4 regions of the Zhengella sedimenti genome follow, and region 2 is predicted to be linked to each of the others. Evidence: predicted binding sites of a transcription regulator. Region 2 holds the regulator's gene; each other region holds the start of a gene.
What was found. Region 2 encodes LexA, which represses DNA repair genes until DNA is damaged. Its sites were predicted from a motif close to TGTTCNNNNTGTGTTCNG; they were not measured.
Positions count from the first base shown of each region.

Region 1 (7,368 bases), on a different contig from region 2:
GGCACCGAGATCGAGCACGAGGTCTTCAAGTCGCCGGGCGCCGGCGTGGCCATGGCCATGTACAACCTCGACGAATCGATCCGCGACTTCGCCCGCGCCTCGATGAACTACGCCCTGCAGCGCAAGGTTCCCTGCTACCTCTCCACCAAGAACACGATCCTCAAGGCCTATGACGGCCGCTTCAAGGACATCTTCCAGGAGATCTACGAGGCCGAATTCGTCGGGAAGTTCAAGGAAGCCAAGATCTGGTACGAGCACCGCCTGATCGATGACATGGTCGCCGCTTCGCTGAAGTGGTCCGGCGGCTATGTCTGGGCCTGCAAGAACTATGACGGCGACGTGCAGTCCGACACCGTGGCCCAGGGCTTCGGCTCGCTCGGCCTGATGACCTCGGTCCTGATGACGCCGGATGGCAAGACGGTGGAAGCCGAAGCCGCCCACGGCACCGTGACGCGCCACTATCGCCAGCATCAGAAGGGCGAGGAAACCTCGACCAACTCCATCGCTTCCATCTTCGCATGGACACGCGGCCTGGCACACCGCGCCAAGCTGGATGACAATGCAGAGCTGGCGCGTTTTGCCGACACGCTGGAGAAGGTCTGCGTCAACACCGTCGAATCGGGTTACATGACCAAGGACCTGGCGCTGCTGATCGGACCGGACCAGCCCTGGCTGTCGACCACCGGCTTCCTCGACAAGATCGACGAGAACCTGCAGAAGGCCATGGGCTGACCATCTCCTTTGCCAGCAGGCCAGAAAACCGGCGTCCCGCGGCGCCGGTTTTTTCATGCCCGGAAACCTCCGGCTGCATCTTACGCAGCCCGGACACCGGCCCGTCACCTGCCATTGCGAAGTGAAATCCGCCTGTTCGGGTTAGGCAGGAATCATGCCGGAAGACGCGCGGAAATTTTCACATTCCGGTGAGATAACACTGGAATTCATTAGCGTTTCATTGTTAATTGCAGCTGCACGACGAGGTCACCGCACACATCCGGCCTCGACGTGAAGCGCTGCCGTTGCCACCGCCCCCGGTCTTCGGCAGCGCGCCCTTGCGGGGCCTTCCCCGGCCTGACGGGCGCATTTCCGGGATGGTTTTCTTCAATGCATGTCTTGCCGGCCGCCGGGAAATCCCCGGCTGTTCAAAACGCGATTCGCATCCGGCTGCCTGAATCGAAAAGGCGCCACCGGTAACGGCGGCGCCCTTCGAGGACTGAATTCGGGGACGCGAGGCGTTACCCCAGAGCTTCGCGCACCGCCGCGACGGCATCACCGGCCTTGGAGGCATCGGGCCCGCCGGCCTGCGCCATGTCCGGCCGGCCGCCGCCGCCCTTGCCGCCCAGCGCCTCGGACGCGATGCGCACCAGGTCGACCGCCGAGAAGCGTTCCGTCATGTCCGCCGTGACGGCAACGACAACGCTCGCCTTGCCGTCCTCGCCCTTGCCGGCAAAGACCACGACGCCCGAACCGAGCGCCTGCTTGCCTTCATCGGCCAGCGGCTTGAGATCGCGCGGCGAGACACCCTCGACCACACGGCCCATGAACTTCACGCCGTTCACCTCTTCCACGCCGCCATCGCCCGAACCGCCGCCGCCCAGCGCCAGCTTGCGCCGCGCTTCGGTCAGCTCGCGCTCCAGTTTCCTGCGCTCGTCGAGCACCTGTTCGAGACGCGAAACCACATCCGCCGGCGCAACCTTCAGCGCAGCCGCCATGTCGCGCACACGCCGGTCCTGTTCGTCCAGATAGCGGCGGGCATCCTCCCCGGTCAGGGCTTCGATACGGCGGACGCCGGCGGCCACCGCATTCTCCGCAACCAGCCGCACCAGACCGATGTCGCCGGTGGCGCGCACATGGGTGCCGCCGCAAAGCTCGACCGAATAGGGCTTGCCTGCCCGCTCGCCATGCAGCGCCGTGCCCATCGACACCACGCGGACCTCGTCGCCGTACTTTTCCCCGAACAGCGCCATGGCGCCCTCGGCAATGGCGTCATCGACCGCCATCAGGCGGGTTGAGACGGGCGCATTCTGCACCACGATCTCGTTGGCCAGGTGCTCGATACGCTCCAGTTCCTCGTCGCTGATGGGCTTGGGATGGGAAAAGTCGAACCGCAGACGGTCCGGCGCGACCAGCGACCCCTTCTGCGCCACATGCGTGCCCAGCACCTCGCGCAGCGCCTCGTGGACAAGGTGGGTTGCGGAATGGTTCGCCCGCAGACGCGAGCGGCGCGCCGAATCGACCATCAGCTCAACCTCGGCGCCAGTGCGAACCTCGCCCTCGCTGACGGTGCCGAAGTGCACGAACAGGCCATCCGCCCGCTTCTGCGTATCGGTGACGCGCACGACAAAGCCGTCGCCCGTGATGACGCCCGTGTCGCCCATCTGTCCGCCGGACTCGCCATAGAAGGGCGTCTGGTTGACCACCACGGCAACGTTCCCGCCCTCGGCAACCCGGTCAACGGGCTTGCCATCCTGGACGAGCGCCTGGATCACACCCTCTGCGCTTTCGGTTTCATAGCCGAGGAATTCACTCGCCCCGAACTTTTCACGGAGTTCGAACCAGACGGTCTCGGTCTTCGCCTCGCCCGATCCTGCCCAATTGGCCCGTGCCTCGGCCTTCTGGCGCGCCATGGCGGCATTGAAACCGTCCGTATCGACGCCGATGCCACGCTGGCGCAGCGCGTCCTGGGTCAGGTCCAGCGGAAAGCCGTAGGTGTCGTAAAGCTTGAAGGCGGTCTCGCCGTCGAGTTCGCCGCCGGCGCCAATGTCCGACGTGGCATCCTCCAGCAGCGACAGGCCGCGGGCAAGCGTCTTGCGGAAGCGGCTCTCCTCCAGCTTGAGCGTCTCGGTGATCAGATCCCTGCCGCGCACCAGTTCCGGATAGGCCTGTCCCATTTCGCGCAGCAACGCGGGCACGAGACGCCACATCAGCGGCTCCTCGGCGCCCAGAAGCTGGGCATGGCGCATGGCGCGGCGCATGATCCGGCGCAGCACATAGCCGCGCCCCTCATTGGACGGCAGCACGCCATCGGCGATCAGGAAGCTGGAAGCGCGCAGATGGTCCGCGATCACCCTGTGGCTCGCGCGGAACCTGCCCTCGGCCTCCACGCCCGTCGCCTCTTCCGACGCCCTGATCAGCGCCTTGAACAGGTCGATGTCGTAATTGTCGTGCTCGCCCTGCAACACCGCCGCGATGCGTTCCAGCCCCATGCCGGTGTCGATGGAAGGCCGCGGCAGTTCGACCCGTTCTTCCTTCGTCACCTGCTCGTATTGCATGAAGACGAGGTTCCAGATCTCGATGAAGCGGTCGCCGTCCTCGTCCGGACTTCCGGGCGGGCCGCCCGGGATCTTGTCGCCATGATCGTAGAAGATTTCCGAGCACGGACCGCATGGGCCGGTATCGCCCATGGCCCAGAAATTGTCCGATGTGGCGATGCGGATGATGCGGTCGTCGGAAAGGCCGGCAATCTTCTTCCAGTGACCCGCTGCCTCGTCATCGGTGTGATAGACCGTGACGAGCAGCCTGTCCTTCGCCAGGCCGAATTCCTTGGTGATCAGTTCCCAGGCAAGGCGGATCGCCTCTTCCTTGAAATAATCGCCGAAGGAGAAATTCCCCAGCATCTCGAAGAAGGTATGGTGGCGGGCGGTATAGCCCACATTGTCGAGATCGTTGTGCTTGCCGCCGGCGCGGACGCATTTCTGCGACGTGGCCGCGCGGTTGTAGTCGCGCTTCTCCAGGCCGGTGAAAACGTTCTTGAACTGCACCATGCCGGCATTGGTGAACATCAGCGTGGGATCGTTGCGCGGCACCAGCGGACTGGACGCGACAGTCTCGTGTCCGTTCCTGGCAAAGAAGTCGAGAAAAGCCGACCGGATCTCGTTTACGCCACTCATGGTTCCTGTCCTGCTGAGAAGGGGCCGCCGGGCCGGCGGGTTGCGCGAACCCGCCTTTTATCTTTCGCCACCGGCACTGTCCAGAATGTCGGCGGAGACCGCCGCGTCAGGAAACGAAAAACGCCGCACTGCCTGGTGAAGGGCCGCGCGGCGATCCATCGACGGGTGCGATCGGCCGTTACATGCCGTTCGCTTCGTCTCCCGCGTCGCCCTCGCCATTGTCGAGAAACCCGTCGGCGATGAGCCCGGCATTCTGGCGCAGCGCCGTCTCGATCTCGTTGGCGAGTTCAGGGTTGTCACGCAGGAACTGCTTGGCGTTCTCGCGGCCCTGGCCCAGGCGCTGGGAATTGTAGGAGAACCAGGCGCCGGACTTCTCCACGATGCCGGCCTTGACGCCCAGGTCGATCAGCTCGCCCGTCTTGGAAACGCCTTCGCCATACATGATGTCGAACTCGACCTGCTTGAATGGCGGCGCCATCTTGTTCTTGACCACCTTCACGCGTGTCTGGTTGCCCACCACCTCGTCACGGTCCTTGACCGAACCGATGCGGCGGATGTCGAGACGGACCGAGGCATAGAACTTCAGCGCATTGCCACCCGTCGTCGTCTCCGGCGAACCGAACATGACCCCGATCTTCATGCGGATCTGGTTGATGAAGATCACCATGGTGTTGGAACGCGAGATCGATGCGGTCAGCTTGCGCAGTGCCTGGCTCATCAGCCGGGCCTGCATGCCCGGCAGCGAATCGCCCATCTCGCCCTCGATCTCGGCACGCGGCGTCAGGGCCGCCACCGAATCCACGACGAGCACGTCCACAGCGCCCGACCGCACCAGGGTATCGGCGATTTCCAGCGCCTGCTCACCGGTATCCGGCTGGGAAATCAGCAGGTTCTCCAGATCCACGCCGAGCTTTCGCGCATAGACCGGATCCAGCGCGTGCTCCGCGTCCACGAAGGCGCAGATGCCGCCCTTCTTCTGCGCCTCGGCAATGGTCTGCAGGGCCATCGTCGTCTTGCCGGAACTTTCCGGCCCGTAGATCTCGATGATGCGCCCCTTGGGAAGGCCGCCAATGCCGAGCGCGATGTCCAGGCCGAGCGAACCGGTCGACACCGTCTCGATCTCGACCACCTGCTCGTTCTGGCCGAGCCGCATGATCGACCCCTTGCCGAATGCCCTTTCGATCTGCGAAAGCGCAGCGTCGAGCGCCTTTGACTTGTCCACTGATTTGTCCTCAACGAGCCGTAACGAATTCTGCGCCATGATATACACCTTGTTCCCCGACTTGAACGATCGGGCGCCGCAACGCCATGAATTATTTGTACGCCATTTGTTCCGCATTGACAAGGGTCACAACATGTTGTTTTCAAAGCATGTTCAAATTTTGTTCCGCAACGGGCGCGAAGGCATGAAACGGATTTCTTTCTGTTCGTTTCCACGGCGGCCGGGCGAGCGCCGGCGCCGCGGCCCCCGTTGCGATTCGCCGCCCCCCTTCATTCCGTCCGCCGGTTTGTTGGTCGCAGGATGACATTGCCGATCCCCACCCTGCTGGCCATTGGCGGTGCCCATGTCGACCGCCGGGGACGCTTGTCGGTCCCGTTCTCGCCAGGCGCTTCGCATCCGGGCGCCATGCGCGAGACTGTCGGCGGCGGCGCCTTCAATGCCGCCCGTGCGGCAGCCGGGCGGGGCGTGCGGGCGGCGCTGGTTTCCGCACGCGGTGGCGACGCGGCCGGCAGCACCGTGGCCGAGACCATCGCCCGGGCGGGCATCCGCGACCTTTCGGCCACCTTCCTGGACCGCACCACTCCGTCCTATACGTCCCTGCTCGACCAGGATGGCGAACAGATCGTCGGCCTGGCCGACATGGCGCTCTACGAAGCGGTCTTCGACCGTCTTTTGCGCCGGCGTCCGCTGCGCGATGCCGTTCGGGCCGCCGATGCGATCCTCGCCGATGCCAACCTGCCTGGCTCCGCCCTGCGCCGGCTGGCTGAACTTGCCGATGGCCGTCCGCTTCACGCCATGGCGGTCTCACCTGCCAAGGCACTGCGCTGGACGCCGCTTCTGGAGCGTGTGGCCTGTCTCTTCTGCAACAGGGCCGAGGCCGTGGCGCTGACCGGCCTGCCCGCGGGCGCGCAAGGCGGGGAACTGGCCCGGGCACTTGCCTCCCGCGGCCTCGCGCAGGCCGTCATCACGTCGGGCGGCGAGCCGCTCGTCCTCCTCGACAACGGCGCGATCCGCTCCCTCCGGCCACTGCCCGTCCGCCCGGTCGATGTCACGGGCGCCGGTGACGCGCTGACCGGCGCCACCCTCGCCGCCCTGATGAGCGGACGCGACTTGCACAGCGCCGCCCTTGAAGGTCTTGCTGCCGCCGCGCTTGCCATGGAAACTGCCGATTCGGCGCCGGACCTGACAGACACCACCTTCCAGACCCGTCTCGCCGAAGCCCGGAGGCTCAACACGCCATGACAGACCTGCCGCTCGACATCGCCCCGGACGTGAGCGCCGCGCTGGCCGCCCGGCGTCCGGTCGTGGCGCTCGAATCGACCATCATCACACATGGCATGCCCTACCCGGACAACGCGGCGATGGCGCAGTCTGTGGAAGATGTCGTCCGGGAAAACGGCGCGGTGCCAGCCACCATCGCCGTCATCGGCGGGCGGCTGAAGATCGGCCTGTCGGCGGCAGAACGCAGTGCGCTGGCCCAGACAGCCGGCGCCATGAAACTGAGCCGCGCCGACCTGGCTTTCGCCATGGCGACCGGCGCCACCGGTGGAACGACGGTCGCCGCCACCATGATTGCGGCTGCCCGGGCCGGCATCGTCGTTTTCGCCACTGGCGGCATCGGAGGCGTCCACAAGGGCGCGGAGCAGACTTTCGACGTGTCCGCCGACCTGGCCGAACTGGCCCGCACACCCGTCATCGTGGTCAGCGCGGGAGCAAAAGCCATCCTCGACGTGGCGAAGACGCTGGAGGTGCTGGAAACCCACGGCGTGCCCGTGGTCGGTTTCGCCACCCGCACCATGCCGGCCTTCTGGTCGCGGACATCGCCTTTTCCAGCGCCGCTGACCATCGACACGCCCGAGGGCATTGCCCGTTTCCAGGCCATGCGCAGCGCGCTCGGTATCGAAGGCGGCATGCTTGTGGCCAATCCGGTGCCCGAGGCCGACGAAATCCCTGCCGGCGAGATGAACCGCCATATCGCTGCAGCACAGGCGGAGGCAGAGGCGCAGGGCGTTTCCGGCAAGGCTGTCACGCCTTTTCTGCTCGCCAGGATCGTGGAACTGACCGGCGGGCGCAGCCTGGCCACGAACATCGCCCTGGTGAAGAACAACGCGAAGCTGGCCGCCCGTATCGCCTCAGCCCTTGCAGCGACGGCCTGACGCCCGGTGGCTGCGCCGATCAACGGCCGCCCGACTGCCGGTCATAGAGAATCACCGCCTGTATTTCCGATCGGGCTCCCAGCATGTCCCTTGCACAGCGCAG
Region 1 is NZ_JBKFFP010000006.1:66,106-73,473, forward strand. It holds gene ACLB6G_RS16175 (NADP-dependent isocitrate dehydrogenase) at 1-732, shown strand, start outside; gene alaS (alanine--tRNA ligase) at 1,233-3,887, opposite strand; gene recA (recombinase RecA) at 4,066-5,148, opposite strand; gene ACLB6G_RS16190 (PfkB family carbohydrate kinase) at 5,410-6,351, shown strand; gene ACLB6G_RS16195 (pseudouridine-5'-phosphate glycosidase) at 6,348-7,265, shown strand; gene ACLB6G_RS16200 (LuxR C-terminal-related transcriptional regulator) at 7,285-7,368, opposite strand, start outside.
Region 1: recA (recombinase RecA) is a predicted target of LexA. The motif match lies at 5,260-5,277, and genes of this name have one in related genera.

Region 2 (7,368 bases):
GGTCAACAGCCAGATCGGGCCGCAGTCCGATTTCACACAGATCATCGAGGTGCCGGAGCGGTGGGCCGGCGTTCAGGTCGGCGAGAAAAAGGACTGAAGATGGACGACACATACCGGATCATCATGCTTCGCTATGCCAGGTCGGACCGGCGCCGGCCGGAAAACTTCCATGGTGGCGATCCGCATGACGGTCCCATGCCGATCGAGTATTTCAACTGGGTGATCCAGAACGACAAGCGTACGTTCCTGATCGATACCGGCTTCAGCGAGGAGGTCGGCGCGCGGCGTGGCCGCCAGACACTCAAGCCTGTCGGGCTCGGACTGAAAGCCGTCGGTGTCGATCCCGACACCGTTTCGGACGTCATCATCACCCACATGCACTATGACCACGCGGGCAATCACGACCTGCTGCCGCGTGCCCGCTACCATGTCCAGGCCTGCGAGATGGCCTTCGCCACCGGACCCTGCATGTGCCATGAACTCATGCGCCATCCCTTCGAGGAAGAGGACGTGGTTGCCATGGTGCGCAAGGTCTTCGCCAATCGGGTCGCGTTCTACGATGGCGAGGCGGAGGTGGCCCCGGGCATAACGGTGCACAAGGTGGGCGGGCATTCCAAGGGCTTGCAGATCGTGCGCGTCAACACCGAACGGGGGCCCGTGGTCATCGCCGGCGATGCCTCGCATTACTACGAGCATATCGAGACGGACCGGGCCTTCGCCGTTTTCGAGAATCTCGGCGATCTTCTGGAAGGCTACCGGACGGTCAAGCGCCTGGCACCCTCGATGAAACACATCGTGCCGGGTCATGATCCCAAGGTTTTCGAGCGCTATCCGGCGGTCGACAACATGGAGGGCTGGGCGGTACGGCTCGATCTCGAACCGTCCGAATGAGGGACATTCGCTCCGGCTTTGATCCGTCTAACTGATATGCCTCATGTGGAGGATGGCGGACGCTGGTCCGGTTGCCACGTTCCTGCTTTTATTCAGAACAATCCAAAGAACCCGTACGAAGATCGGGCAGCGGTTTGCCGTCAAGTGTCTGGCTGGGGAGCGTGAGACATTGTGTCGCGGCAAAAGGAGTGCAATCATGCGCGTCGGGAGGATCGCAGCGTGGAGATCAAGCAGCTCAAGTATTTTCTCGCCGTCACCGAGCTCGGAGCCTTTTCGAAGGCTGCCGTCGTTCTGTCGGTTGCCCAGCCCGTTCTTTCGCGGCAGATCCGCAGCCTGGAGGAGGAACTTGGCATCGAGCTTCTCTACCGCAACGGCCGCGGCATCGTGCTGACCGAGGCAGGAGAGCTTCTCCTCGAGCGGGCCAGGGCCATCCTCAGCGAAGCCAGCGCAATCACGAGCGACATCGATTCGATGCGGGCCAGTCCGAGCGGGAAACTGATCCTGGGACTTCCCCCGACGGCCAATGCGATCCTTTCCGTGCCGCTCATCGAGCGGTTCCGGGAAAACTATCCCCGCGTCAAGCTCAAGGTACAGGAAGGCTATAGCGGCCATGTGCTCGAATGGCTTTCGACGGGGCGCATCGACGTGGCCGTGCTCTACGACGCGCCGAAGACATCGACCCTCCTGACCCAGCCGCTGATCGAGGAGGAACTCCTGCTCATCGGTCCGGCCAACACCCCGGCATCACTGCGCGAGAAGCCCATTCATGGCGCCATGCTCGGCGAACTCCCGCTCATCCTGCCCTCGCATCCGCACGGTTTGCGCAATCTCGTGGAAACGCTGCTTGGCAGGATCAAGGTGATCCCGGAAGTCGAATGCGAAATCGACAGCCTGTCGGCGACCCTCGATCTCGTGGAGCGCGGCGTCGGTTACGGCATTCTTCCCTATGCCAGTGTCATCAAGCAGGTCCGCGCGGGCACACATGTCGTCATGCCCATCGTCGAGCCGCGCATGAGCCGCCAGCTCGTGCTTGCAACATCCACGCAACTTCCCACAACGATCGCCACCCGTTCGCTTGCGCAAACGGTCAAGGAGCTTGTCCGCGATCTTGTCGCCGAAGGCATGTGGATTCCGCGGATCGGTGTGGATGGCGTCGCCAAGCTCCCCGCCGCCGCGCGCGCGGGAAAGCTGTCCGACGCTTCGCATGGCGCGGCCCTGACCGGACTCTCCGGCAAGGAAAGCGTTCACTAGCTGCGGGAAGGCGAAAGTACGGTCCTATACCTGCTATGCCGGAAATTCCCTCGATTGATCATTGCGACCGCGGCACATTTCACCGAACAATCCGGGGATTGGAAACGCACGCGGAACCGCAATGCCAGTGATCGATTCTCATGCCCATATCTGGGGGGCGGGCTTCCTGCCGCCGGCCTTCTTCCGCCGTGCCGCCGAGGGATGGGCAGCCAAGGATGCCGCCCGCACGCCCGACATGATCATGCCCAAACTGCTCGAAGGGCTGGTCGATCCGGACGGGGACGATTTCATCGGCAACATGGATGCGGCCGGCATAGACGCCACCATGGTCATGATGCTGGATGTCGGCGCGCCGGTTTTCGGCGAGGAACCGCCGACGCCGCTGGAGGAACAGATCGAGTTCTATTCCGGCCTTCAGAAGCGGCATCCGGGACGCCTCCATTGCCATGTCTCGGTGGACTTCCGCCGCGACAACCATCTCGACCTCATCCGCGACGCGATCGTCAACAAGGGCCTCGCCGGCATCGGGGAAATCACGCCGGACGGATTCTCCGCCGCCGATGACGGCATCAGGCCGATGATGAAGCTGGCGGCCACGCTCGGCGTGCCGGTCCAGATCCATACCCGGACCGGGGTCTGGACCGATTTCGCGGGAACCGATTTCTCGGAGAGCAACCCGGTCCATCCGGTCCATGTCGCCCGGCTGGCCAGGGAACTGCCGGATCTCAAGATCATCCTTTGCCATGCAGGCTTTCCGCACTGGTGGCAGCGGGCAGCCGAACTGGTCGCCGACCTGCCGAACTGCGTGATCGACATTTCCAACTGGAACGAACACTTCACTGAAGACGAAGGCGAACTGGTCGCGCGGCTTGCCACGTGGCGCGGCCTGGTCGGCGCCGAGCGCATCCTGTTCGCTTCCGACCAGGCTTCCGGCCCGCGTTTCACCGGTTCCCGCTCGACATTGCCCGATTGGGCCGGGTTCATCCGCGACTTGCCGGAAACGGCCGCGAAATGGGGCTACCGCTTCACAGCCGGCGAGGCCGCGGCGATCGCCGGCGGCAATGCCGCGCGTTACTACGGGATTGACCGCATATGACACCACGAATGCCTGAGAGTCGAACCATTCCCGCGCTGCTGGCGGAGCAGGCGAACCGTTTCGGTGACCGTGAAGCGCTAGTCGGAGGTGGCCAGCGCTACACCTATTCCTCGTTGCAGGAGGCCGTGCGCGCCTTCGCGAAAGGTCTATCCGCCCTGGGGATCGGTCGCGGAAGCCGCGTTGCGATCCTGATGGGCAACAAGCCCGAATGGATCATCGCCGATCTGGCCATCTGCAGCCTCGGCGGCGTGATGATCGCCGTCAACACATGGGTCACGACGCGGGAGCTGGCCTATATCCTCAAGCATTCGGATGCGGACGCCCTGATCTTCGCCGACAGCTTCCTGAAATATGATTATGTGGCGATGCTTGGCGAACTCGAGCCGCATGACCAGCAGGTGCCGAAGCTGAAGACACTGATCCACCACGGATCCCGGGGTTATCGCGACAGCATCGCCTTCGAGACCATTCCGGAACTGGGACGCGACGTGCCGGAGAAGGTCCTGGACGACGCGGCGGCGGCCATCGATCCGCAGGACGTGACCTATCTTCTCTACACATCCGGCTCGACCTCCACACCCAAGGGCGTCCAACTCCAGCACTATGCGCTGATCGAGAACATGTGGAACCTCGGCAACCGGATGCATGTGACCCATGAAGACCGGCTCTGGCTGGCGGTGTCGCTCTACTGGGGACTGGGCTGCGAGAACGCGCTGTTCAACCTTCTCACCCATGGCGGCTGCGTGGTGCTGCAGGAACATTTCGATGCGGGCGAAGCGCTGCGGATCATAGAGGAAGAGCGGTGCACGCTGTTCTACGGCACGCCCAACATGGCGCAAGCGATGCACGAACACCCTGACCGGCCCAAACGCGATCTCACCTGCCTGCGCTCGGGCGGAGCGACGGGTTCGGTCGAACAGTTCAAGCGGATCGTCGAACTCGGTGCGACAGAAATCTGCCACATCTACGGGCTGACCGAGAGCTACGGAAACTGCAATGTCAGCGACGGCAAGCTGGATCCACGCGACAAGGTCCATGCCTCCGTCGGCAGGCCGCTTGACGGCGTCATCCAGCGCATTGCCGACCCGGAGACGAATGAGGAGCTTCCGCGCGGCAGGATCGGGGAAATCCAGATCAAACGCTATGTGACGATCGGGTACTACAAGGACGAGGACAAGAACCGCGAGGCGTTCACGCCGGACGGCTATTTCCGCACCGGCGATTTCGGGTTCGTCGATGAGGACGGCTTTCTCTATTTCCGCGGCCGCATCAAGGAAATGATCAAGACAGGCGGCATCAACGTGTCGCCGGCCGAGGTCGAGGACCTGCTGATGAGCCAGCCCGGCGTCAAGCTCGCCTTTGTCGTCGGAGTGCCGGACGAGGTTCGTGACGAGATCATCGGCGCCGTCATCGTTCCGAGCGGCCCTGTTCCTAAAGACTTCACAAAGACCCTCGATGCGGCCATGCGCAAGGAACTCGCCGCCTACAAGGTTCCGCGTCTCTATCATTTCGTGGAGGAGAAGGACTTGCCCCTGACCACCACCGGCAAGGTTCAGAAGAACCGCTTTGCCGACTACTTCAAGAGGACCTGACCGGATGGATTTGCAACTCAAGGGACGCACGGCGCTGGTAACAGGCGCGAGCGCCGGCATCGGCGCGGGCATCGTGGAAGTCCTGGCACGCGAAGGCGCTGTCGTTGTTGCGACAGCACGGCGCGCGGATCTTCTGGAGGCGCTGGCCGAAAAGGTGGCTGCCGCCGGCCATGGGCGGCTCGTCCTGATCCCCGGCGACATAACGGACAAGGACGATGTCGCGCGCATTGCCCGCGAAGCCCAGGAGGCGGTCGGCCCGATCCAGATCCTCGTCAATTGCGCGGGCGGGTCGAGGCCCTTGCCGATCGATGCCCCGGATGAAGACTGGGACGAGGCTTTCGCGCTCAACTTCACCGCGGTGCGGCGGATGACACAGGAATTGTTGCCGGCCATGCGTGCCGCCCGCTGGGGCCGCATCATCAACCTGAGCGGCACCATGGAACCGCGCAGCGTCAATGCTGCAAGCGCGGCAAAGGCAGCGGTTCATCTCTGGGCAAAGGGGCTGGCCTGCGACATCGCCAGGGAAGGCATCACCGTCAACACCATCCCGCCGGGCCGCATTGTGAGCGAGCAGATCTTGAACAGGCTGCATCCGACCGAGGAAGCGCGGCAGAGCTTCATCGAGAGGAACATTCCGATCGGATATTTCGGCAAACCGGAGGATATCGGAAACCTGGTCGCCTTTCTCGCCTCGCCGCTGGCCGGCTACATCACCGGCAATGTGATCCCGGTCGATGGCGGGATGCACAATTTCGCGCATTGATCCGACCGGACCGCTCCCGGTCTCCGGACCACCCCTCCCGAAAGCGGAACGTCCGGCATCTTGCCAGAGGGTGCCGGGACCATTCCCTCACAGAGGATGGGAACGCCGCGCGAGGCAAGGCGTTCCCGGTCGTCAGTAGCGGCGGATCAGTCCTACAAGACGGCCCTGCACCTTGACGCGGTGGGGCGGGAAGATCCGTGTCTCGAAGGACGGGTTGGCCGCTTCGAGCGCAATCGAGGCGCCCTTGCGGCGGAAGCGCTTCAACGTCGCTTCCTCCTCGTCCACCAGGGCGACGACGATGTCACCGGGATTGGCGGTCTGACCGTTGCGGATGATCACCGTGTCACCGTCGAAGATGCCGGCCTCGATCATGGAATCGCCGCGTACCTCAAGCGCATAGTGCTCGCCGCCGCCCAGCATGTCCGGCGGAACGGCAATGGTGTGGGTCTGGTGCTGGATCGCGTCGATCGGCACGCCTGCGGCAATGCGCCCCATCACGGGGATGGCGATCGATTGCGCCGCATCGCCTTCGGGCGTTGCCGGTCTTGCCGCGGCCGGTTGCCCCCGGCCACCCTCGATGACGCTTGGCGAGAATCCGCGCGTCTGCGGTCCGTTCGCCATGGCCTCGGGAAGACGGATCACCTCCAGCGCGCGCGCCCGGTTGGGCAGGCGGCGGATGAAGCCCCGTTCCTCCAGCGCCGTGATCAGGCGGTGAATGCCCGATTTCGAAGCCAGGTCCAGCGCATCCTTCATCTCGTCGAAGGATGGCGGAATGCCCGTCTCCTTCAGCCGCTGATGGATGAAGAGCAGAAGTTCATGCTGTTTGCGGGTGAGCACAGGCCACCTCCAGACGAGTCGCAATACAAAACCGGAACAAACATATCTGTTCCCGTCCTGTTCCGCAAGGGGCTGCCCATCCGGTCCCGAAAAGGACGGTCCGGGGCAAGGTGTCAGGTGTCCGGATTGCGCAGGATGAGGCAGGGAACCGCAACGCCTTTTGCCGCTTGCGGGGCAGCGATGGGCCGGATCACGAGGCAATTGGCCCCGGCGAGGGTGGAAAGCATGGAGGAATCCTGGCGCTCGAAAGGCGTGACGCCGAGCCCGCCCGTGCCATCGCCCGCGCAGACCGCGCGCACATGATCCTGCCGGTCGCCATTGGCCTTCATCGGCACGGTCAGCCGGGCCATGCGGATGTCGTGGACGTGACGGGCGCCGCACATCGCGGTGATCAGCGGCAGCAGGAACAGATGGGCACAGACCAGGCTGGAGACAGGATTTCCCGGCAGGCCGAGCACGCGCGTTTCGCCGAAGCGGCCGACCATGAGGGGCTTGCCGGGCCGCATGGCGATCTTCCAGAAATCGAGGTCCATGCCCATGTCGGTCAGGACCGACTGGACGAGATCGTGATCGCCGACGGAAGCGCCGCCCAAGGTGACGATGATGTCGGCGCCGGCATCGCGCGCGCGGCCGACCGCGGCGGCTATGACGGCGCGGTCGTCGCGGGCAATCCCCAGGTCGATGACCGCGGCGCCGGCCTCGGCGGCCAGGGCCGCAACGCCGAAGGAATTGGATGCAATGATCTGGTCCGGGCCGGGCAGGGTGCCGGGCGGCACGAGTTCGTCACCGGTCGCCAGGATCGCCACCAGGGGCCTGCGCGCGACCGGCAGGCGGTCGTGATTGGCTGCCGCGGCCAGCGACAGCGCCGCGGCGTCCAGCTTTCGTCCGGCCTTCAGGATCGTACCGCCCTGGCGGAAGTCCAGGCCTTCGACGCGGAT
Region 2 is NZ_JBKFFP010000004.1:367,131-374,498, reverse strand. It holds gene ACLB6G_RS13745 (NAD(P)-dependent oxidoreductase) at 1-97, shown strand, start outside; gene ACLB6G_RS13740 (N-acyl homoserine lactonase family protein) at 100-891, shown strand; gene ACLB6G_RS13735 (LysR substrate-binding domain-containing protein) at 1,111-2,142, shown strand; gene ACLB6G_RS13730 (amidohydrolase family protein) at 2,264-3,238, shown strand; gene ACLB6G_RS13725 (class I adenylate-forming enzyme family protein) at 3,247-4,830, shown strand; gene ACLB6G_RS13720 (SDR family NAD(P)-dependent oxidoreductase) at 4,835-5,593, shown strand; gene lexA (transcriptional repressor LexA) at 5,726-6,430, opposite strand; gene ACLB6G_RS13710 (molybdopterin molybdotransferase MoeA) at 6,544-7,368, opposite strand, start outside.

Region 3 (7,368 bases), on a different contig from region 2:
ACGCGCAACCGGCAACTGGCCGATCCCACGCAACTGGCGGACCGGATCTTTTCCAACGGCCTGGATCTTCTCAAACGGGAAATCGACGGCACGCGTTTCCGGCTCATCGGCATCGGCGTCGCCGACCTGGAATCGCCGGAACGCGCCGATCCCGCCGATCTGGTCGATCCGGCGGCGCTACGCCGCGCAAGGGCTGAAAACGCGGTGGATGCCTTGCGGGCGAAGTTCGGCGGCAAGGCGGTGGAAACGGGCTACACGTTCGGGCGCGACAGCCGCGCCCGGCCCCAACGCGACCAGAATTGAGCGGTTGCGGCGCAGAGGCGCCCGGATCAACAGGTCTCGCAGTGCCGTTTCATCGGCAGGCCTTCGGCGATCCAGCCCGTCACCCGGCCATTGCCGGCCACGCCGCCGGTCACGTCGACAATGTTTGTCAGCCCCGCCTTTTCCAGAACACCCGTCAGGTAGTTGGAACGATTGCCCGTCCGGCAGATGAAGCCGACCGTCTTGCCCGCATTTTCAGCGAGCAATTCCTTCAGCTTTGGCACGAAATCGGCCGACGTCATGTCGATCGGCGTGGCCGGTTCGGGAATCCCGGTCTCGGCCCATTCCTCGGGCGTGCGGATATCGACCAGGACGAGACCGCCCTCGCCGACCGCTTCCTGGGCCTGGCGCGGTGTGATCTTCTCCACCGCAAGAGCGGAGCCCACGGAAAGAAGAAGGGCCAGAACGGCGGCAAGGATGCGCATGGATGGTCTCCCGGAACAAGTGACCGCGATCTAAGGATGCGTGACAGCCGGATCAACGCGGCAAACGGGCGCAGGCGTCCCCCGCCCGTCTGTCAGACCATCTCGACATCCACGACGCCGGGTATGGCGCGCAGGGCATTGGGCAACTTTTCCTTGAGATCGAAGCTGCCCGGAAGCGAGACCTCCACTTCGCCGCCGCCTTCCGGCTTGATGACGATGAGGCTGACCTGCCCGTCGCCCTGCCCCGGCTGCAACTGGCTGGCGATGGATTGCAGCGGCGCGGCATCGCGCACGAAGATGCGCAACGCCTTCAGCGAGGCCTGCGCATCCTCGCCGCCCAGCAGTTTCACCGTCTGGATGCGAACCCGCACGCCTTCGGGATTGTCGCGGGCGGCAACAGTGATGACGACGGAATTGCCGGGTTCCAGCAGATCGCGGTATTTCAGCAGGTCTTCGGAATAGAGCACCGCCTCGTACTGGCCGGATGCATCGGTGAGCATGACAATGCCCATGCGCGAAGCGCCATTCTGGATGCGCCGTTCCTGCCGGGAGACGATCGTCCCGGCAAGGCGGCCCGCGCTTGCGCCGCGCTTCACGGCGGCGGAAAATTCGGCCCAGTTCTGGACGCGCATGCGCTTGAGCGCCTCGGCATGTTCATCGAGCGGATGGGCCGAAAGGTAGAAACCGACGGCCTGGAACTCGCGATGCAGCTTTTCCGCCGAACTCCAGGGTTCGGCAGCCGGCAGGCGCAGTTTCTCGGCCACGGCGCCCGATCCGCCGGCAAACATGTCATGCTGGCCGGAAGCGGCGTTCTCGGCAGCGCGTGCGCCGAGCCCCATCATGCGGTCAAGGCCGGCCAGCATGTTTTCCCGCGCATGGCCGAAGCAATCGAGCGCGCCGGCCGAAATCAGGCTTTCCAGCACACGCTTGCCGACGATGCGCGGATCAATCCGCTCGCAGAAATCCTCCAGCGATTCGAACGGCTTCTCCGCGCGCCGCGCCTCGATGTGATGCACGGCGGCCTCGCCGACACCCTTGATGGCCGAAAGCGAATAGTAGATGCGGTTCTCGCCCACCTCGAACAGGTGATGGGAGGTCATGACCGACGGGGGGACGACCTCGATGCCGAGGCGCAGGGCATCCTGGCGGAAGTCGTTGAGCTTGTCGGTGTTGTTCATGTCGAGCGACATGGACGCGGCCAGGAACTCGACCGGATAATGCGCCTTCAGCCAGGCCGTCTGGTAGGAAACCACGGCATAGGCGGCGGCGTGTGACTTGTTGAAGCCGTAGTCGGCGAACTTGGCCAACAGGTCGAAGATCGTGTTGGCCTGGGCCTTGGAGACGCCGCGCTCGACCGCGCCGTCGACGAATCGCACGCGCTGCTTGTCCATCTCGGCGCGGATCTTCTTGCCCATGGCCCGGCGCAGCAGATCGGCCTCGCCCAGCGAATAGCCGGACAGCTCCTGCGCGATCTGCATCACCTGTTCCTGGTAGACGATGACGCCCTGCGTCTCCTTGACCAGGTGGTCGATCTTCGGGTGGATGGAGGCGATCTCCTCCTGCCCGTGCTTGCGGGCATTGTAGGTGGGGATGTTCTCCATCGGACCCGGCCGGTACAGCGCGACAAGGGCGATGATGTCCTCGATGCAGTCCGGCTTCATGCCGATCAGCGCCTTGCGCATCCCCGCCGATTCCACCTGGAAGATGCCGACGGTCTCGCCGCGCGCCAGCATCTGGTAGGTCGGTGTATCGTCCAGCGGGATCTGCGACATGTCCAGTTCGACGCCACGCCGGCGGACAAATTTCACCGCCGTCTCGATCACGGTCAGGGTCTTCAGGCCAAGGAAGTCGAACTTGACCAGTCCCGCCTGTTCGACCCACTTCATGTTGAACTGGGTGACCGGCATGTCGGACCGCGGATCGCGATACATGGGCACCAGTTCCGACAGCGGCCGGTCGCCGATGACGATGCCCGCGGCATGGGTGGAGGCGTGGCGGTAGAGCCCCTCCAGCTTCCTGGCGATGTCGATCAGCGTCCCGACAATCGGCTCCTTCTCGATCTCCTCGGCGAAGCGGGGTTCGTCGGCAACAGCCTTTTCCAGCGGCACCGGATTTGCCGGGTTGGACGGCACCAGCTTGGTGAGCCGGTCAACCTGGCCGTAGGGCATCTGCAGCACACGGCCGACATCCCGCAGGACAGCGCGCGCCTGCAGCGATCCGAAGGTGATGATCTGGGCCACCTGGTCGCGGCCGTATTTCTCCTGCACGTAGCGGATCACCTCGTCGCGCCGTTCCTGGCAGAAATCGATGTCGAAGTCGGGCATCGACACGCGTCCGGGATTGAGGAAGCGCTCGAACAGGAGCGAGAACCGCAGGGGGTCGATGTCGGTGATGGTCAGGACCCAGGCGACCAGCGAGCCGGCGCCGGAACCGCGGCCGGGACCGACCGGAATATTGTGCGCCTTGCCCCACTTGATGAAGTCCGCGACGATCAGGAAGTAGCCGGGAAACTTCATCCGCTCGATGATGCCGAGTTCGTAATCGAGCCGCTGCTCGTAATCCTCGCGGGTATATCCGGGCGAAAGCCCCTGGTTCTCAAGGCGCCGCGCAAGCCCCTCGACCGCCTGGCGGCGCAGTTCGGCAGCCTCGGCAGCCACCACGGCCTCGGCGTCCTCCAAATCGCCGCCGGTGAAGCGGGGCAGGATCGGGCTGCGTGTCTCGGGATAGTAATGGCAGCGGCGGGCGATCTCGACCGTGTTGTCGATGGCCTCCGGCAGGTCGGCGAAAAGCGCGATCATGTCGGCCTGGCTGCGCAGGTGGTTGTCGGGCGTCAGCTTGCGCCGTTCATCCACCGCGATCACCGTTCCTTCCGCGATGGCGATCAGGGCGTCATGGGCGTCGTAGTCGCCCCTGGCGGGAAAGAAAGCCTCGTTGGTCGCCACGAGCGGCAAGCGATGGTCGTGGGCAAGCCGGACCGTTTCGGCTTCCAGCGCCCGGTCCCAGTTGCCGCAGCGCTGCAGTTCGACATAAAGGCGGTCACCGAACCAGCGATGCAACGCCGCAAGCCGCTGATGAGCCACGGCGCCATGGCCGGCTTTCAGTTCGCGGCCGATCGGACCGTCGGGACCGCCGGTCAGGCAGATGACGCCCTCGGCAAGTTCCCCGATCCAGGCCGGCGTGACATGGACCGGTTCGCCCTCGCCCGTCGACAGATAGGCGCGCGATACAAGCCGAACGAGATTGGCATAGCCCGATTCACTGGCGGCGATGAACACCAGTGATGGCAAGGCCTCGGGCTTGCGGTTCTGGTTGCGCCCGCTGTCATCGTCCCTGTCGGCAAAGTCGACGGACAACTGGCAGCCGATGATCGGCTGGACGCCGTCCTTGACCGCCTTCTGGGCAAACTCAAGGGCGCCGAACAGGTTGTTGGTATCGGCAATCGCAATGGCGGGCGCTTCATCCTTCAGCGCATGGCCAATGATCTTTCCGAGCGGAAGCGCCCCTTCCAGCAACGAGTATTGCGAATGAACCCGCAGATGAATGAACATCCGTCCGTCTCGCGCCTGGCCGTCCATCGCGTATGCCTGTCCCGTGCGAATCCGTGAAACCGGGATGCAGTGTCCGGCTTCGGACGGGGCGAGTCCAGTGCAGGCGCGCAGGCGCGGCGCGAGCCGGAGGTTCTTTCCCCATCATTCAGCCGCGCCGCGGGCCCTGCCCGCTTACAGCGCGCCGATCCACATCGCCGAAGCGACGATGAACATGGAAACCGAGACCAGCGATGCGACGTCATAGATCAGGTCAGTCATGGCAGTAGCTCCGTCAATGTTCTTCTTGTGTTCCTGTATTCTCGTTTTGTTCTCATGTCAACGCACGCAAACAAACAGGGAACATTTTCCCCGCTATCCGCCGATCCATGGTTAAGGGAAGGTTATCGCGGCCGGGCCCGGATGGTCCGCCCGGCCCTTCCGCGAGGCAGTCCGCGAATGCGGTCTAAAGGGAGACGACCTTGCCGTCCTTCAGCGTGACGCGGCGGTCCATGCGCCGGGCAAGTTCGTGATTGTGGGTCGCGATCAGCGCCGCCAGGCCGGACTTGCGCACCAGCGCTTCCAGCGCCTCGAAAACGTAGGACGAGGTCACGGGGTCGAGATTGCCCGTCGGTTCGTCGGCGAGCAGGACCAGCGGCGCATTGGCGACGGCGCGCGCAATGGCGACCCGCTGCTGTTCGCCGCCAGACAATTGGGAGGGGCGGTGGTCGCCACGGTGGCCGACCTTCATGTAATCGAGCAGTTGCCCGGCCCGGTCGGCGGCCTCGGCGCGCGACAGGCCATGGACGAGTTGCGGCATCATGATGTTTTCCAGGGCGGAAAACTCGGGCAGCAGGTGGTGGAACTGGTAGACGAAGCCGATGTCATTGCGGCGGATGGCCGTGCGCTGGTCATCGTTGAGCCGGCCGCAGGCGCGGCCATTGACATGAACGTCGCCGCTGTCGGGACGTTCCAGCAGGCCGGCGGTGTGCAGCAGCGTCGACTTGCCCGCCCCGGAGGGCGCCACCAGCGCGACCATCTCGCCGGAACGCAGGGTGAAGTCGCAATCAAGCAGGATGTCGAGCCGCTTGCCGCCCTGATCGTAATGCCGGCTGACGGACTTCAACTCGAGTGCCGCGGCCATCATTCATACCTCAGGGCTTCGACGGGATCGATGCGGGCGGCCCGCCAAGCGGGAATGATCGTGGCGATGAAGGACAGTACCATGGCCATGACGAGCACGGCGAGCGTTTCGCCGGCATCGATCTTCGCCGGCAACTGGCTGAGGAAATAGAGGTTGGGATCGAAGATCTGCGTGTTGGACAGCCAGGAAAAGAACTGCCGGATGGATTCGATGTTCCAGCAGACGATGAGGCCCAGGACGAGCCCGCCAAGCGTGCCTGTCAGCCCGATGGCCGAACCCGTCATCAGGAAGATGCGCAGGATGGAACCCGACGTCGCGCCCATGGTGCGCAGGATGGCAATGTCGCGGCCCTTGTCCTTCACCAGCATGATGAGACCGGAAATGATGTTGAGCGCGGCAACGAGCACGATGAGCGTCAGGATCATGAACATGACGTTGCGTTCCACCTGGAGGGCGGAGAAGAAGGCGCGGTTGCGCTGGCGCCAGTCGGTCAGGAAGACCGGCCGGGCCGCCGCCGTCTCGATCAGGGGGCGCATGTCGTCGACCGCGTCGGGATCGTCGAGGAAAACCTCGATCGACTGGACGCGGTCCTCGTTGTTGAAATAGAGCTGGGCTTCGGCGAGCGGCATGTAGACGATCGACGAGTCGTATTCCGACATGCCGATCTCGAAGATCGCGATGACAGGGTAGCCCTTCACGCGTGGCGTCGTGCCGATCGGGGTCACGTCGCCATCGGGCGAGACCAGCGTCAGCATGTCGCCCAGCGCAAGGCCGAGATTGTCGGCCATGCGGGCGCCGATGGCCACGCCCTCGCTGGCCTCGAAGCCGTCGAGCGAGCCCTGCCGCACATTGCCCGCGAGCATCTGGATCTTCGGGATGTCGCTGTCGCGCACGCCGCGCACGAGGGCTCCGGTGCCGGCGCCGATGCGGCCGGAGGCCAGCGCCTGGCCTTCCACCAGCGGCAGCGCCGCACGCACGCCGTCAAGGGCTGAAATGCGCGCGGCGACGGCATCATAGTCGCTGAGCGGACTGTCAACCGGCTGGACGATGACATGACCGTTGACGCCAAGGATCCGGTCGAGCAGTTCGACGCGAAATCCGTTCATGACCGCCATGACGATGATAAGGGTCGCGACCCCCAGCATGATGCCGATGAAGGAAATGAGCGCGATGACGGAAACGATTGTTTCCTTGCGCCGCGAGCGCAGGTAGCGCAGGGCCACCATGCGCTCGAAGGCGGAGAAGGGACCGGCGCCGGCAGGCGCCGCGCTCTCCGGAGAGGCCGCGGCTTCGCTCATGCGCCGCCGCCGAAACGGTTGATCGCGGCATCGATGGTCATGGTCTCGCGCTCCCCGCTGCGCCGGTTCTTCACCTCGACCTCGCCATTGGCGATGCCGCGCGGCCCGGCGATGATCTGGTACGGTATGCCGATCAGGTCATGGGTGGCGAATTTCTGGCCGGCGCTCTTGTCGGTATCGTCGTAGAGCACGTCCCGCCCGGCTGCCGTCAGCGCCGCATAAAGCCGTTCGCTGGCGCCGTCGCAGGCGTCGTTGCCCGGCTTCATGTTGATGATCGACAGGTCGAAGGGCGCGACGGCATCCGGCCAGACGATGCCGTTTTCATCGTGGCTGGCCTCGATGATGGCAGCGACAACACGGGTCGGGCCGATGCCGTAGGAACCCATGGAGACAGGGTGCTCCCTGCCGTCGGGTCCGGTGACCCGGGCACCCATCGGTTCGGAATACTTGGTGCCGAAATGGAAGATGTGGCCGACCTCGATACCGCGCGCGTTCATGCGGCTTTCCTCCGGCAGCGCGGCCCATGCCGCCTCGTCATGCATCTCGTCGGTGGCGGCATAGGGCGTGGTCCATTGGTTCACCACCGCGGCGATCTGGGCATCGTTGGTGAAGTCCACATCGGCGCCCGGCGCGGTCATGGACATGAAGTCGGCATG
Region 3 is NZ_JBKFFP010000002.1:187,587-194,954, forward strand. It holds gene ACLB6G_RS06560 (DNA polymerase IV) at 1-303, shown strand, start outside; gene ACLB6G_RS06565 (rhodanese-like domain-containing protein) at 330-746, opposite strand; gene dnaE (DNA polymerase III subunit alpha) at 839-4,321, opposite strand; gene ACLB6G_RS06575 (ABC transporter ATP-binding protein) at 4,737-5,417, opposite strand; gene ACLB6G_RS06580 (lipoprotein-releasing ABC transporter permease subunit) at 5,414-6,712, opposite strand; gene proS (proline--tRNA ligase) at 6,709-7,368, opposite strand, start outside.
Region 3: dnaE (DNA polymerase III subunit alpha) is a predicted target of LexA. The motif match lies at 4,570-4,587, and genes of this name have one in related genera.

Region 4 (7,368 bases), on a different contig from region 2:
CCCTCGATGCGCTTGTCGCGCACGAGTTCCGCCATCTTCTCGATCATCGAGGCCTTGTTGACCTGGTAGGGGATTTCCGTGACCACGATCATCTCGCGGTCGCCGCGCATCGGCTCGACATGGGCGCGCCCGCGCATGATGATGGAGCCGCGCCCCGTCTCGTAGGCCGAGCGGATGCCGGACCGGCCAAGCACGATGGCGCCCGTGGGAAAGTCCGGACCGGGAATGTGCTGCATGAGTTCGGGCAGCGTGATGGCCGGATTGTCCATCAGCGCGATGCAGCCGTCGATCAGTTCGCCCAGATTGTGCGGCGGGATGTTGGTCGCCATGCCGACGGCAATGCCGCCCGACCCGTTGGCAAGCAGGTTGGGGAAACGCGCCGGCAGCACCTTCGGCTCGGAACTCGACGAATCGTAGTTCTCCTGGAAATCGACCGTCTCCTTGTCGATATCCTCCAGCAGGTCGTGGGCGACCTTTTCCAGCCGCGATTCGGTGTATCGCATCGCCGCCGGCGGATCGCCGTCGATGGAGCCGAAATTGCCCTGCCCGTCGATCAGCGGCAGACGCATCGACCAGTCCTGCGCCATGCGCACCATGGCGTCATAGATCGCGGCATCGCCATGCGGGTGATACTTACCCATGACGTCACCGACGATGCGCGACGACTTCACGTATTTGCGGTTCCAGTGGAAACCGCCCTCGTGCATGGCATAGAGAATGCGCCGGTGAACCGGCTTCAGCCCGTCGCGCACATCGGGAAGCGCGCGGCTGACGATCACGCTCATGGCGTAGTCGAGATAGCTGCGCTGCATCTCCTCGATGATGGAGACGGGCTCGATGCCTTCGGGAAGCCGGGGCGGTGTTGGCTGGTCAGTCAAATGCGTGTCACGATCACTTTGGAATCACTTGTTTCCGTATATAGGATTCCACGCGGCCATTCCAATTTCGGCGCCGGTTTTCCAAAGGCAAACGCCGGCACGCACGGGTCCTTGCGCCATGCCGTCACGCAAAGGTCGCCGGATCGCCGGGAAACGGCTAGGCTGTCGGCCGAATCCGGAGGCTGAAACTGGAAACGCCCATGTTCAACGACATGATCGCCACCGCTATTGTCACGCTGCTGGTCACCATCGACCCGGCCGGCCTCGCGCCGCTTTTCCTGGCCGTCACGCGCGGCATGGACCGGGCGCAACGCAACCAGGTCGCCTGGCGCGCCGCGGCGATCGGCTTCGCGACGCTTGCGCTGTTCGCGCTCGCCGGCGCCGGCATCCTGGCCGTCTTCGGCATCACCCTGCCGGCCTTCCGCGTCGCCGGCGGCCTGCTCCTGTTCTGGATCGCCTTCGAGATGATCTTCGAACGCCGCCAGCAGCGCCATGAACACACGGCGGAAGTGGCGATCAGCGCCGACGAGATCCGCCAGGTCGCGGTTTTCCCGCTGGCGATTCCGCTGATCGCCGGCCCCGGCGCCATTTCCGCCGTCATTCTCCTGTCCGGCCAGTTCGCCGAACCCGGCCCGCGCACTGCGCTTATCGCCATTGTCGGTGCCATCATCCTGCTGACGTGGTTGGTCTTCCTGCTGGCTGACAGGATCGACAAGATCCTCGGCGAAACCGGCCGGTCCATCCTCACGCGCCTGCTCGGCGTGATCCTGTCCGCCCTCGCCGTGCAGTTCGTCGCCGACGGCATCAAGGCGCTGGCAGCCGCCTGACGGCCACAGGTCCGGTCAGAAACGGCCCTTGAGCGGAAGCGTCATTTCCATGCCGCCCCAGCCATGAACGGAATCATGGGCACGCACCGTCACTTCTTCCAGGTGGTCCGGGATGACGATGCCGGACTGGCTGCGCGTGAACGGCTGCTCGTCGACATGGGGATGCGCCAGCACGCGTTCGCCCAGCACGGCGCCGTCCGGACCGATCACCTGCCAGCGGTCGGCATAATGGTCCCAGCCCTCGTCGGCGTGGCGGACCGTGACATGGAACGTGTAGGAGCCGTCCGAGGATTGCGAGTAGCGCGCATCGACGACGTCAGCCTCACCGGCCAGCGCCGGAAGCGCGAGCAATGAAAGGAGGATGGCAAGAAATGAATGTCTCATGACGCGGGAGAATGACCGCGCCTGCGGACACGCGCCAATCACGAATGGTTCAGCCCGGAATCTGTCCCCTGGCCGCAAGATCGCGGACGGTTCGATCCCGAAATGGCAAATCCCCGCGGCAGGCACGGGGATGATGCAGACGGGGCGTCAGGCGCTGCCCCCTGTACCGGAGGCCGTCGAGGAACCATTTGTCCGCCACGGCCTCGCAGGGGGATGAGCCACGCGAGGCAGGATCCCCCGGACAATCAGAACGGAATTTCGTCGTCGAGATCGCGGGAATAGCCGCCGCCCCCGCCGCCGCCCTGCTGGCCGCCGCCATAGCCGCCGCCGCCGGACGGTCCCGACGAGCCGAAATCCGAACGCCCTTGCGAACCGCCGCCGCCGCCATAGCCGACCTGGCCCTGGTCGCCGCCGCCGCGTCCGTCGAGCATCTGCAATTCGCCGCGATAGCGCTGCAGCACGATTTCGGTCGTGTAGCGGTCCTGGCCCTGCTGGTCCTGCCATTTGCGCGTCTGCAACTGGCCTTCCAGGTAAACCTTCATGCCCTTCTTGAGATACTGCTCGGCCACCTTGCCAAGCTGCTCGTTGAAGATCACGACATTGTGCCACTCGGTGCGCTCGCGCCGCTCACCGCTGTTCTTGTCGCGCCAGGTCTCCGAGGTCGCGATGCGCAGGTTGACCACCGCATCGCCGGAATTGAGGCGGCGCACCTCCGGGTCAGCGCCCAGATTGCCGACCAGAATGACCTTGTTCACGCTTCCCGCCATGTTCCAACTCCGTCTTTCGCCGCCGGGCGACAGTATGTAGCCCGCATGTCTCTTGAATTCCGCCGCACTCTAGCGGGCTGCGGCCATGATTGCGCGGTCCCCGCCCCCTGCTTTTCGCTCTGTCCACAAGCTAGATGGCGGACAAGCAACGCGACAGTGGCCAGCTTCTCGATGTTCTATATTTGTTCGCATGGACGCGGTCAAGGGGATGCCCTGGCAAGGTCACATGCGATCATCACCGGGCAGACTGCCACACGAGAAATTGGCCCGGCCGCGATCCTGTATCTTGCGCGCGCCGGGCCTTTTGGGGTCTGCCCTTCAACCGGTTTTGGCCGGAGGTGTGTCCGGGCCGGAACTGTATAGCCCGCCTTTCGTCGGCTGGCAGGCCGGCCCGGTTCTGTCAGTCAGATTGTCGGCGAATTGCCGGTGTCCCCTGTCACGCGGTGCCGCTCAGGCACCGGGGGCCTTGCAACCCGTGGCCCGCCGCATCTGGGCGGACCTTCCGGGATTCTTCGGCGGTTCCATCGAACAATCCCTTTCCCGTCGTCGGTTTGCATCCTGGCCGGAAAAACCGGCCGCTCGGGCATCCGCGGGGATCGTCTGCCATGGCGGGAGCATTCCCTGATGCTTCGTTCCGCCGGCGCCTCATCCTGTCCGGATGCTACCTTGCAGGATGCGCCCGCAGCCGCCGCCGGTCAATGCCCGCGCCGATCACATTTTGTGCCGGAACTGCCGGTTTATCCACCGGCTTTCCACAGGTGTTCTTGTTTTGTCCGCGATTCTGTGGATAGTGTGGGGAAAGCTGTCAGCAGGATCGCGGCCGCCTCTTTCCATGCCGTGAACAATGACTACATGAGACGCAATCCCGGCTGGACAGCGCCGGACGTTCCGGAACCAGTCCTGTTTTCCTGCCGGCCGCCGGGCCGGACCCGCTGCGAGCGATCATGACAGACCACAAGATGATAACGGTGCGCGGCGCGCGCGAGCACAACCTCAAGAATGTCGATCTCGACCTGCCGCGCGACAGCCTGATCGTGATGACCGGACTGTCGGGGTCCGGCAAGTCGTCGCTCGCCTTCGACACGATCTATGCCGAGGGCCAGCGCCGCTACGTCGAGAGCCTCTCGGCCTATGCCCGGCAGTTCCTCGAAATGATGCAGAAGCCGGATGTCGACCAGATCGACGGCCTGTCGCCGGCCATCTCCATCGAGCAGAAGACCACAAGCCGCAATCCGCGCTCCACCGTCGGCACGGTCACCGAGATCTACGACTACATGCGCCTGCTCTTCGCACGCGCCGGCGTTCCGATCTCGCCGGCCACCGGGCTGCCCATCGAGAGCCAGACGGTGAGCCAGATGGTCGACCGCGTTCTGGCCATGGAGGAAGGCACCCGCCTCTACATCATGGCGCCCATCGTGCGCGGCCGGAAGGGCGAATACCGGAAGGAACTGGCGGAACTCCAGAAGAAGGGTTTCCAGCGCGTCAAGGTGGACGGCGAGTTCCACGAGATCGCCGATGTCCCGCCGCTGGACAAGAAATACAAGCACGACATCGACGTGGTCGTCGACCGCGTCGTCGTGCGCGCCGACCTCGCCGCCCGCCTGGCCGATTCCATCGAGACCTGCCTGAGGCTGGCCGACGGCCTGGCCGTGGCCGAATTCGCCGACCGGCCCCTGCCGCCGGAGGAACTGTCGGGCGAGGCAGCCAACCGCTCCAAGAACGACACCCATGAGCGCGTCGTCTTCTCGGAAAAGTTCGCCTGCCCGGTCTCCGGCTTCACCATTCCGGAGATCGAGCCGCGCCTGTTCTCCTTCAACAACCCGTTCGGCGCCTGCCCGGGCTGCGACGGCCTCGGCCACCAGCAGGCCATCGACCCGGCGCTTGTCGTGCCCGAGCCGCATGTGGCCCTGCGCGAGGGCGCCATCGCCCCCTGGGCCAAGTCCACCTCGCCCTATTACCTGCAGACGCTCGAAGGGCTCGGCAAGGCCTACGGCTTCAAGGTGGGCGACCGCTGGCGCGACCTTTCCGAAGAGGCGAAGGACGCCATCCTGCAGGGCACCGGAAGCCGCAAGATCGAGTTCACCTATGATGACGGCCTGCGCACCTACAAGGCCGCCAAGACATTCGAGGGTGTGATCCCGAACCTGCAGCGCCGCTGGAAGGAGACGGAATCCTCCTGGGCGCGCGAGGAGATCGAGCGCTACATGTCGGCCACGCCCTGCCCGGTCTGTTCCGGCTTCCGGCTGAAGGCCGAGGCCCTGGCGGTCAAGATCGACGGGCTGCATATCGGCCAGGTTACCGAGATGTCCATCCGCCGCGCCAACGACTGGTTCGAGACCCTCCCCGAACGCCTGACGGACAAGCAGAACGAGATCGCCGCGCGAATCCTGAAGGAAATCCGCGAACGGCTGCGGTTCCTCAACGATGTCGGTCTCGACTACCTCACCCTGTCGCGCAATTCCGGAACGCTGTCGGGCGGCGAGAGCCAGCGCATCCGCCTCGCCTCGCAGATCGGTTCCGGCCTGACCGGCGTGCTCTACGTGCTCGACGAGCCCTCCATCGGCCTGCACCAGCGCGACAACGACCGCCTGCTCGGCACGCTGAAGCACCTGCGCGATCTCGGCAACACGGTCATCGTCGTGGAGCATGACGAGGATGCGATCCTCGCCGCCGATCACGTGGTCGACATCGGCCCGGCCGCCGGCATCCATGGCGGGCGCGTCATCGCCAGCGGCACGCCTGCCGACATCATGGCCCATCCGGACTCGCTGACCGGCAAATACCTGTCCGGTGCGATGGGCATTCCCGTACCCGCCGAACGCCGCAAGCCCTCGAAAAGCAAGCGCATTCGCGTGGTCGATGCGCGCGGCAACAACCTCAAGGGCGTCACGGCCGACATCCCGCTCGGCACGTTCACATGCGTCACCGGCGTTTCCGGTGGCGGCAAGTCCACATTCCTCATCGAGACGCTGTTCCGGGCCGCCTCGCGCCGCATCATGGGCGCGCGCGAAAACCCTGCCCCGCATGACCGCATTGAGGGGCTGGAGCATGTCGACAAGGTCATCGACATCGACCAGTCGCCCATCGGGCGCACGCCACGCTCCAACCCGGCCACCTATACCGGCGCCTTCACACCGATCCGCGACTGGTTCGCCGGCCTTCCGGAAGCCAAGGCGCGCGGCTACCAGCCCGGCCGTTTCTCCTTCAACGTCAAGGGCGGGCGCTGCGAGGCCTGCCAGGGCGATGGCGTCATCAAGATCGAGATGCACTTCCTGCCCGATGTCTACGTCACCTGCGACGTCTGCCACGGCAAGCGCTACAATCGCGAGACGCTGGAGGTCACCTACAAGGGCAAGTCCATCGCCGACGTGCTCGACATGACGGTGGAGGAAGGCGCGGAGTTCTTCGCCGCCGTTCCGGCCATCCGCGACAAGCTGGAAACGCTGGCACGCGTCGGCCTGGGGTACATCCATGTCGGCCAGCAGGCGACCACCCTGTCGGGCGGCGAGGCACAGCGCATCAAGCTGGCCAAGGAATTGTCGCGCAAGGCCACGGGCCGCACGCTCTACATCCTCGACGAACCGACGACCGGCCTGCATTTCCACGATGTCGCCAAGCTGCTGGACGTGCTGCATGAACTGGTCGACCAGGGCAACACGGTGATCGTCATCGAGCACAACCTGGAGGTCATCAAGACCGCCGACTGGGTGCTCGATCTCGGTCCCGAGGGTGGCGACGGCGGCGGCGAACTGGTAGCCTCCGGCACGCCGGAGGACATTGCCGCCGAACCGCGCAGCCATACCGGCGCCTATCTGAAGGACCTGCTGGCGCGCCGCCCCGGCCGCAAGGTCGAGGCTGCCGAATAGGCCTCCGGTTCGCGGAATGCCGTCTTGACGCACGTCAATGACGGATTCCGCCGCCGCGCCATTCTTTTCGCGTTCCTGCCTGCCGCCCGCGGCAGGCTCGTGAGATGTGAAAGGATGAACCCATGTCTGACAAGAACACACGGCAGGACCTGTCCCTGTGGTCCGGCAATCCTTTTGCCGATTTCCGCAAGCAGATGGATGACCTGATGGAAGGCTTCTTCGGCTCCGGCGGCACGCTCGCCGCCCGTTCCGGTCTGCCCTCGCTTGACATGACCGGCGCGGTCCGGCCTGCCATCGACATTGCCGAAAACGACGAGGCCATCACGCTGACCGCCGAACTGCCCGGCATGAGCGAGGACCAGGTCGACCTGACCATCCGCAACGGCATGCTGACGCTCAAGGGCGAGAAGAAGATCGAGCATGATGGCGACCGCGATGATGTCCACGTCATCGAACGCTCCTATGGCGCTTTCCAGCGGTCGTTTCCGATTCCCGAGAGGGTGGATGCGGAAGCTATCGAGGCAAGCTTCGACAAGGGCGTGCTCACCGTGACCATGCCCAAGCGCAAGACCGCATCCGCCGGCGGCCGCAAGGTCGAGATCGGCAAGGGCTGAAACGCCCGGCGCCGGCCGGTCCGGTCAGGGCG
Region 4 is NZ_JBKFFP010000011.1:53,734-61,101, forward strand. It holds gene gyrA (DNA gyrase subunit A) at 1-878, opposite strand, end outside; gene ACLB6G_RS19990 (MarC family protein) at 1,079-1,705, shown strand; gene ACLB6G_RS19995 (hypothetical protein) at 1,721-2,089, opposite strand; gene ssb (single-stranded DNA-binding protein) at 2,335-2,856, opposite strand; gene uvrA (excinuclease ABC subunit UvrA) at 3,801-6,722, shown strand; gene ACLB6G_RS20010 (Hsp20/alpha crystallin family protein) at 6,845-7,336, shown strand; gene ACLB6G_RS20015 (NAD(P)H-hydrate dehydratase) at 7,361-7,368, opposite strand, start outside.
Region 4: ssb (single-stranded DNA-binding protein) is a predicted target of LexA. The motif match lies at 3,029-3,046, and genes of this name have one in related genera.